DNA from 3 places in the Paenibacillus sp. JT22N7 genome. Region 3 is predicted to be linked to each of the others. Evidence: riboswitches for the same ligand, from Rfam matches in the RefSeq annotation. Region 3 holds a riboswitch; each other region holds the start of a gene.
What was found. A riboswitch is a leader RNA that binds a small molecule or an ion and turns the genes downstream of it on or off. The one in region 3 is predicted to bind cyclic di-GMP.
Positions count from the first base shown of each region.

Region 1: another riboswitch for cyclic di-GMP. It lies ahead of AC50Y5_RS19095 (fibronectin type III domain-containing protein); the one in region 3 lies ahead of AC50Y5_RS10900 (condensation domain-containing protein).
Region 2: another riboswitch for cyclic di-GMP. It lies ahead of AC50Y5_RS29130 (glycoside hydrolase family 26 protein); the one in region 3 lies ahead of AC50Y5_RS10900 (condensation domain-containing protein).

Region 1 covers NZ_JBXENY010000007.1:30,874-34,153, forward strand. Annotated here, with positions in the region: gene AC50Y5_RS19095 (fibronectin type III domain-containing protein) at 1-2,211, opposite strand, end outside; cyclic di-GMP riboswitch class I at 2,451-2,551, opposite strand; gene AC50Y5_RS19100 (class II aldolase/adducin family protein) at 2,981-3,280, opposite strand, start outside.
Region 2 covers NZ_JBXENY010000014.1:34,877-38,156, forward strand. Annotated here, with positions in the region: gene AC50Y5_RS29125 (glycosyltransferase) at 1-463, opposite strand, end outside; gene AC50Y5_RS29130 (glycoside hydrolase family 26 protein) at 884-1,831, opposite strand; cyclic di-GMP riboswitch class I at 1,916-2,004, opposite strand; cyclic di-GMP riboswitch class I at 2,083-2,170, opposite strand; gene AC50Y5_RS29135 (mannosyltransferase family protein) at 2,259-3,280, opposite strand, start outside.
Region 3 covers NZ_JBXENY010000003.1:544,770-548,049, reverse strand. Annotated here, with positions in the region: gene AC50Y5_RS10915 (MFS transporter) at 1-354, shown strand, start outside; partial or broken gene AC50Y5_RS10910 (aldo/keto reductase) at 371-714, shown strand; partial or broken gene AC50Y5_RS10905 (transposase) at 765-902, opposite strand; cyclic di-GMP riboswitch class I at 1,255-1,342, shown strand; gene AC50Y5_RS10900 (condensation domain-containing protein) at 1,541-2,203, shown strand; gene AC50Y5_RS10895 (non-ribosomal peptide synthetase) at 2,265-3,280, shown strand, end outside.

The sequences.
Region 1 (3,280 bases), on a different contig from region 3:
GACCGTATTGTAGGTTTCCACCTCGTAGCCGGTAGCGCCCCTCACATTCTCCCAAGTCAAGGTCACTGAATCGCTTGTCGATTGCAGTTTAATATTCTCGGGGACATCCGGCAAAGTCCAAACCTCCGATACAGAAGACCATTCGCCCTTTAAATCGCCGCTCGTCGCTCTGACTCTGTAATAATGCACCGTGCCTGATGGCAGCAGCTCATGAATAAATTCATTAAGAATGCCCAGTGGATAAATGCTGCCATCCATTTCAACCTCATACCCATCTGCATTAAATGCAGTAGTCCAACCGACCTTCACCGCATTTTCAGATGGAATAGTCTGAATGGCAGGAGTTGCAAACGGAGATAGCTGACTAGCTGGTACAACCTCTTTCGCTCCTGAAGCGCTTTGCCATGATAAAATGGCTTTAGGCGATCCATTACGACTAACGTATTCCATTTGAATGTCAACCTTTTGACCAGCTTCTAAGGCAATAGAGCCAGTAAATAATTTATTTCCTTGCGCTGCCCACTCATCAATAATTAGAGTTCCATTCACATATAGTTTGACTCCGCCATTAACATCAGCCTCGAACGTATAATTTTCAGCGTAATAAGGCTGTATTTGTCCAGACCATCTAACAGAAAACCGTCCATCATTTAGGCCTGTCGAAGATACAGGAGCCTTGCCTTGCAAAGCGGGCTGCTCCAGCACCGTCGTTTTTTCACCATCCAAATTTTCCTCTGTAAAATATTCCGCCTTTAACCCTGCTGCCAAATATTTCAGCTTCGTTTCCCCTTCAGTACCGACACCGATGTTAATAATCGGTTTCTGATTAGCTGTAATACCGCCTCCGATGGCAACGATGCCTCCGGTCTCAATATTCAAGTGATTGTTGACATGCATATCGCCTTGAATAAATAAATCTCCACGTTTCACAGAAATATTGGCCTGCTGATTATTGGAAACCAAGCTGCCAACTACCATTTCCTCATCAATATTCATAGTTACATTTGTATTGATATGAAGACTTCCAGGTACAATGACTCTTCCTGCTTGTACATTAAGCAGACCACTGTTATAAGTAAGGCTCCCAGCTATGAAATTGTCCGCAATCGAGACACTAGAATTATTATTCAAGTGCAAGGAACCTTTAACCCACAGATTCCCTCCCATTGTCCGAGTCGAATCGTTAGGTTTTTTAATATCAATAGTCAGCTCAGTGTTCGCATTCATGCTCCCATTGACGACCAAAGTTCCATAAACCGTAATGGTGAGCTTATTATTCGTATTGATGCCCTCTGCGATAACATAAACCGGTTTCGTAGGAGAGCCCAATGTCAGTGAGGAATCTAAATTTAAATGGCCCACCGTCACAGCTACCATATCGCTGCTGCTGTTATTAATTGCTGCCTCCAGGCCTGAGGCACTGCAATTATTACAGGAAATAAATGAAGGATTGGATGCCGCCAGTTTGCTTTCCAAAGACGCCATTTCTGCATTCATGTAGCGGCTAATTTCCGGATTTAAATCGCCTACCCGGATAAAGGGAAGCGCATTATGCTCATTATTTTGATTGCCGGAAATAATAATTTTATTGCCCTGAAGCTTGTTTTGCTCCGCTGGCTTCCCAATTTGCGGTTTTGGAATCGTTTGGATGACAGGCTCCAGAGATTTAATTTCGATATATTGAATAGCTGTTGTATCTCCACTGCTGCCCGCATTGAGCGTCAGTTTCCCGTCAGCAATGACAACCCCCTTCTGAAAAGTTACTTGTCCACCAGCAGGCAGCTCCGTATTTTCCCAAAAAGTGTTGCCCTCTACATAAAGCGTATTATTGCTTTCATATACAGAGTTCCCGACACTGACCTTCACGTTATACCTGCCATTCGGCAGCTCAATCTCCCATTCACCGCCTTCTTGCACTTGAATAGAAGAGTTTAGAAGCGGCGCATCGTAGGTGCTTCCTGTAACCGTAGACTGCGCATGATCCATATTCCAACCGTAGAAGTATCCATTGTGTGGACCATACTCATCGCCATGGTCGGCCAAATAGCCATCTGCTGCTAAAGCATCAGTTGCTTTAAACTGAACATTAACACCTCGAAATGACGCGGCAGCCTCCGTGGAATTGCTCCAGATGGAAGGAAGGAACATTTGAATAATTAAAGATAAACATAATACTCTTATTACACCTTGCTTAATCTGACTAAAATACATTTGAATATCCCCCTCTATTAAGAAAAACGTCTGGCGGCGTCCTTTCTATTAGACGCCATCGTTTTGGCAAAACGTATAGAGAAAGTATGAGAAAATTCATATCCTTTCCTATACGTCAAGCGTAAACGGCTATCGCTGCTCTCTGGCGGCAAAGCTACCGTTTAGCGTATGAAATATAAGCCGTTTATAAGGATGAAACTTATAAATTCTTATATTTGCATAAAAAAAGCCCATTTACTTTTGGCGGCCCGGCTGTCATACGGCAACCATAATTATGGTTTTCCGTGAAGACCCGCGGCTTTGCGTCCCTGTCTTTCGATCAGGTTTGCCTTTATCAATTTCAATGGGCTTGTTGATTCTTAAACCTACATTTCTAGTAGTCTCCACGAAGACCCTCGACTTTACTCCCCCGCCTTTCGAACGAGTCTACCTTTCAGTTCAATTGATCTAATAGTTCTTTGTACTTAGTATATCGGTTGGATATTTGAAATTTTATACTACATAAGTCATGAAAATAAATATTTTTATTTGGCATGTCATTCCTCATTAACAGTGGACTCCTTATATTTAGTAAATTCTAGATCATACAACAGGAAGTTAATCCTATTTGAACTATTAAAAATCTTCCTATTTATCTCCTTGCAAATTATTAGTCGTATGATCAACAAAAAAATGCCCAACCCGCTAAACCACGGGCTGGACCTATCATTTCATATTTAAGTTCACTTTTTAAAACTCACATTACTATTAATTTAGGCAATATGGCCTACTACTTCAACCCAAAAGCCTGCTCCAGCTCCGCAATCCTCGACTGCTCCATATGCACAATAGCTCCAATGTTTTTCGCTGAAATGGTCGCTTTCGCGCTGTATTCGGCGACCTCCAGGCGGTCGAAGGCGTTCAGCAGGCTTTGCCCGGTGACGATGACGCAGTCATTTTCGGCAATGACGATGGGCGTGTTCTCCTGAAAAAGCTGCGCCGCCTCCTGCGGCTTCGTATACAAATCCCCATAAGGAAGCTTAGGAATATTCCGCAGCAAAATATAGCTTTCCGGAATCGTCCGCGAATC
Region 2 (3,280 bases), on a different contig from region 3:
AATCCGGTTTGGGCATCATATCGGCATCTAAAGTAAGGAGCAAATCGCCCTTCATCTTCGTCAGCGCATGATTCAAATTACCCGCTTTAGCATGTTCATTTCCGGGACGATCGAGATAATGAACGCCTAAACCTTCGGCTAATTCTCTCATTTCCGCTCGCTTTCCATCATCACACACCCAAATGTTTAACAGATTTTCCGGATAATTCAAGTTTTTACAAGCAAGTATGGTTTTTCTAACCAAGGATGGCGGTTCATTGTAGGTAGCGATCGTAACATCCACAGAATAAAGGTTGTCAGGTAATGGCGCAGGCTTTCTTTCAGTGGGTTTTAGCAGAAGAATGTGGAATAAAACGGATTGAAAAATAGAAATGATTTCAAAAAATAGTAACAACGATCCAAAAATTAATGACCAGCCAGATGGGAGTGTTTGTACAAGTCTCCATACTAGATACACGATCATGATAGCAATGGATAGCGTTGTTAATATGTACCTAGCTTTTGTTTTCAAATAACCCCAATCCTTTGCGCTCTATTTATTCGCCATAATTCCATTCCTTTTCTGACTAATCTACAACATGGATTGACTATACTGTCTAATTTCGCTGTCGATATTTGTTAAATCGGCCGGAAATATGATATTTTTGGCGGCTAAGGCTCAAATTCAAAGTTATCTTATCACAATCCTTGCCCCTTTAAAAGTTAATTTTTCTTCTTAACATTGTAATCTTATTGGCAAAAGTGTAGAAAAAAAGCGAAAAAACTCTAATTTTACGCGGTTTACGCGAAATTAGAGTTTTCTCAGAATACCTATTTAGTATTATATCAGCCAGTGTTTGATAGAGTTGAGACCAGGACTTGACGACTAGCCCCGTCTAATCTTTTAAAGCGTTTTTTGCAGCGTTTGGTAAGCGCTCAGGCTATCAGCCGACGAATCGATATGCCAGTCCAGCTCTTTGTTCTCGTTGAACCAGATCAAGCCTTTAATTTGGCTGTACGCTGGCGATTGCACTTGATTCATCGCATCAATAACCCATTCGTTTTTGCTGCCGCCGCTTTCTGTTGTGCCAGTTTCAGCGATAATGATCGGCTTGCTCGAAATGCTTGTCAGCGCTTGGTACGAAGCGTAGAATACGTCGTTAAAGCTTCTCCACGAGCTCCACGATTCTTTCGTTCCAAAGTTGTAGCCATCGATCGAAAGCAGGTCTACGTAAGCATCGCCTGGGTACATAGCTGTAAACGATGCGTTTTTGCCAACATTTTCAGCGTTTACGTTGTACATGAATTTCACATTCGTTGCGCCTTGCTCTCTGAAAATCGTAACGACACGTTGGAATGCCGCTTTGTAAGTCTCGTTTGTGTTAACTGTGCTGTCGCCAACGCCCCAGCCGTACCAGTTGCCATTGCCTTCGTGGAAAATGCGAAGCCAAATTTCAGGGTTTTTGTTAGCTGCTTGCCAGTTAACCAGTTGTTTTGCCGTTTGTTTCAGGTAAGCGTCTACTACGCCTCTATTAATATCAGCAGTCGAATATTCTTTGTAATTTTTATTTTTAAACTCAAGGGTAAGTAGGTTAATCGAACCATTATTATTTACATAGTCCATAAAGCCCTTCCATTCATTAATCCCTTGGTTCGAGTTGACAAAAGTATGTACAACATCTTGGTGTCCACCGATTAGTTGCTCGTAGGCAGCGATGTTGTTCAAGCTTTGGTTCGGCCAAGTGCCGATCCATGCTCCGTTGTAAAAGTTGGTTTGCGCGCTAGCAGGGAGTGCCCAGAGTAATGTCGAAGCGAGCATAAGGAGTGTAAGAGCGAATTTTGTAGTTTTCATAGTAAGTTCCTCCCCCGAGCGAATGATGGTCGTGGTCCGAAGAACACGCCGCACCTTCATCAGGCAAAGGAGGCTATGTCGGGCTTCGGCAGCTGGCGAGCATATCCTGTTTAAGGATGAAGCCCCTATAGCTTTGCGCACATCAGGTTTCCCTGAGTTTGCCTTTTCGTGTAAGCAATAAAAAAAAGATAGTCCCTGCTCCCGAAAGAACAAAGTCTACCTTGATTAATAAAGGAAGAATCGATGTTGAATTCGGTAGCTGGCGAGCATATTCCGTTAGGAATGAAGCCCCTGTAGCTTTGCGCACATCAGGTTTCCCTGAGTTTGCCTTTTCGTTAAACGATCTAGGTATAAAGTACGAGCTAAAGTAATATGGTGCTATTGTACACCTTAAGCGCAAATTTCGTCAATTTATTTTTTCATAAATTTATACAACGAAAAAATATCCATTAAAGTAGCAAATCGCATACACAATATGAAGCAGGAAAAACATCATGAAATAAAACATTTGCAGCGCCTTATTATTTTTCAGCACATCCGCAAAATAAATGTAGAAGGGGAACGCAACCATGACATAACGTGGAATGCTCTGCAAAAATTCGGCGCTGGCGAACGGAATGAGCATAAGCAGCAATCCATAGGCAAAAAACAGCCATTCATGAGCATTACGGCGAATATCTTTCCAGCGCATAATAAGAAAGGCAGCAAAAATGACGAGGACGGCATTCGCGATAATAAAGGCAAGCAGGCCATTTTCCCAGCCGCCATTTCCTGAGAAATAAGGCTTTTGGATAAAATGAATATAGTTCGAGAACGGAGCAACCGTCTTGCGATACCAGTTGATGCTTTGCTCGGTAATCGGAGCCAGCAAATCGCCAGTAAGCCATTTCATGTACAACAGATAACCGGCTAGCGGCAGCGCCGAAATGATTGCATAGCCTAAATACTTCGTGTCCTTCCACTTGAAACGGTACAGCCTGTGTTCGATCAACAGCGTACCCACAACGAAAAACAAGTTGACGAAGCCCAAATTGCGCGTCACAGCGGACAAGCCCCCGAACAGAAACGCGAGAAAATATCGTTTTTGCATCGCATAATAGACGGTCATTAGCGACAGCATGAGGAACAGGCTCTCTGTATAAGGCACGGCATAGAAGATGGCGGTCGGAAAAATGAGCAGCAGCAGCACCGCGACTTGGGCGTGCTCCTGTTTCAGTCCTCTTTTTAAACAAATGCCATAAAAATAAAAAAGTGATACGAGCAAAAACAAATTCGATAAAACCGATCCCACGACTGTCGCATCGTATTTAGAAATAGACTCCACCAAAAAGACTAACAAAGGGTATAAAGGGAAAAACACCCAATTTGCACTAGGATGCGATTCGTTGATGTTATACGTATCATAGCCATTTTCGGCAATTCCCAAGTACCATACGCTGTCAAATTTCC
Region 3 (3,280 bases):
GTTATCGTACCAGCCCTTGTCATTACGATTGGCGCCTTGATTGTGCTCAGCATGTCGACCGGCTTAGGCGGTGTGCTTGTTGCGGCGATTTTATATGGCATCGGGTTTGGCTCCGCGCAGCCGGCCCTTCAAGCGGCAACGATCCGTCTGGCCCATCCAGAGCGAATCGGAGTTGCCAACGCCTCGATATCGACTGCTAATGATCTTGGCATCGGGCTCGGTGCGATCGTGCTAGGCTGGGTTTCCCAGTATATGAGCTATCAGGCGTTATTCACGGTCAGCGCTTTGTCTGTTGCGATTTCCTTGCTGCTGTTCACTTTATTTGTGAAACGTTTGTTGAAAAATAATGAATAAATGGAGGAACAATCAAATGGAATATGTGAAACTCGGAAATACGGGCTTGGATGTATCCCGAATTTGTCTGGGCTGTATGGGCTTCGGAGTAGCCGTGCAAGGAGGGCTTCAATGGATTATTAATGAAGCAGACAGTCGTCCCGTTATTAAAAAAGCACTAGAGCTTGGTATCAATTTTTTTGATACAGCTAATGTATATTCAGCCGGATCAAGTGAGGCGGTTATTGGACCTGCTTTAAAGGAATATGCAAATCGGGATGAAATCGTGCTGGCTACTAAGGTGAATGGGCGCATGCAGGTCCAAACGGTGCCGGACTTTCTCGAAAGGCCATTATGAGCGAGATTGATAAAAGCCTGAAACTCTTCAGAAAGAACCTGTAACCTCACCTATTGTTGGTGCTACAAAAATATCGCATATTGAGGATGCTGCAGCTGCTCTTTCCATAAAGCTGACACCTGAAGAAATAGCCCAGAAAGATGATCTTGAAAAGAATAAGCGGATCAATGGCTGGACGCCCATTATCTTGTGAATACATATGCCGAACCTTTTAGACAATAAAGGAAAAATCGATACCACAGAAACGCGGTGATGCGTTAAACTGAATGCTTATAAAGATGGCTGTCGAGACCTTCTCGACAGCCTGATGCCGCCTAAATGGCGGCTTTTTTGTTTTAAAATTTTCATAGCGTTACGTATCAAGGAAGATAAATCTGCGCAGGATTATTTCGTTCTAGTCTATCCAAGTTTCGTCTCCTCCCATAGACTTTCATTCTCTTCATATTAATAGGACCCCTCTCCCAAAAACTTTTTGTCGAATGAAAATATAAAAAAATGTAAAAAACGTAACTATTTGATGAACGGATTGTTTATAGATTAGGAATGGAATAAAACAAACATAAAATGGATAAAGGCATACCTATGGAAACATAGGGACGCAAAGCCATGGCCTAAGGCATCAGACGATGCTACGGTTGACAGGTTGCTGGAAAATGGGAGCAGACTGTCCAAAATCCGGGCAGTTTTTTATTTATCAAAACAAGTTATTGGGGGTAATTTGATGAAACGTTTTTATTATCCATTAACACATGCGCAAAAACGAATTTGGTATACCGAGCAGTTTTACCCCGGAACGAGTATTGCCAATTTGAGCGGTTTTCTCAAGCTTAGATCGCATGAGGGAATGGATTGCAGCAGGAAGGGAACAAAACCGTTGTCCAGCAAAATGGCAAACCAGCCGATTTAGTAGTCAAGCTGGAGGTGATTAGGCCGGTAGCTGTAGCTATTAACGTATCACGAACGGTAGGCTGGTTTACCTCCCAATATCCGGTTGTGCTCGACATGAGCTATACGGACGATTTAGCCTATCAAATAAAACGGGTGAAAGAAGATTTGCGCCATATTCCCAATAAGGGAATCGGTTATGGCCTGCTGCGATATTTGGCAGCTGATGAGCATAAAGCAGGGCTCACCTTCTCATTCAAACCGGAAATCAGCTTCAACTATTTGGGGCAATTCGACAGCGAGGTGCAAACAGACTTGTTTTCACCATCCGTATACGATATGGGCGCGCAAACAAGCCCGGAATCTGAAGCGCTGTATGCGCTCAGCTTAAGCGGTATGGTAAGAGGCGAACGCCTCGTTGTGTCTTGCGCCTACAATAAAAAGCAATATTTGCGAGCTACGATAGATCAGCTGATGGATCGCTTCCACCATCATTTGCTTGTATTAATTCAGTGTTGCACAGCCAAGACGGACAGAGATTTCACACCAAGCGACTTTACGGCGAGTGAATTGCAGCTCGAAGAGGTCGGAGATATTTTTGACATGCTGGCAGAGAAGTTTGGCTAAGAGAATGAATTTGCGCGCAGCTTAATTTGCTGCGGAATGGATAGAAGGAGGCCTAGCACAGGTGAACGGGATTACTTTTCAGAAGGATCAAGTACAAGATATTTATTTTTTATCGCCTATGCAAGAGGGCATGCTGTTTCACACGCTTCTGCACCCCGGACAGAGCTATTATATGGAGCAACTGGCCATTTCGGTGAAAGGCTCATTTCGCAAAGATTTGCTGGAACAAAGCATGAACGTGTTGATGGATCGGTACGATATTTTTCGTACCGTATTCCTCCACGAGAAAATCAACCGGCCGGTTCAGGTTGTATTCAAGCAGCGAGCGTTCCATGTTCAGGAAATAGATTTATGTGATCAGCCCCAAGAAGAGCAGCAGCGACAGCTTGCTGCCTTCAAGCAGCAGGATAAAATGCTGGGATTTGATCTGTCCAAAGATATTTTAATGCGGACGACCGTTTTTAAGACAGGTGAGGACACGTATGAATGGATATGGAGCTATCACCACATTATGCTGGACGGCTGGTGCTTTGGCATTATTGTAAAGGAGCTGTTTCAGATATACAGCGCCTTGCTGAATCATAAGCCATACGAGCTGCCCGTCTCGAAACCATATAAGGAATATATCAACTGGCTTGGCAAGCAGGATAAGGAGGCTTCGCTTGTCTTTTGGTCGAGCTATTTAGCTGAATTTGAGGGGCAGGAGTCTTTCGCCGAGCAGCGCAGCAGACGCAGGGAGGAAGGTTATTCGTCAGGCGAGCTTCATTTTAAGCTTGGAGAGGAAGACAGTGAGGCTTTCTCTAGACTGGCAAGAGAGCATCAGGTTACGTTAAGCACAGCGATTCAAGCCGTTTGGGCTATTCTGCTTAGCCGTTATCAGCGCAGCAGCGATGTGTTGTTTGGAGCAGTTGTATCGGGTCGTCCCGCTGAGATTAGCGGTGTGGAGAGCATGGTGGGCCTGTTTATCAACGTAATCCCAACTCGTGTTCAGATCGTACCGGATATGACCTTCAAGCAATTAATAACGGAAATGCAGAGACTCTCGGTGCAGACCGAAGCGCATCAGTACGTGCCGCT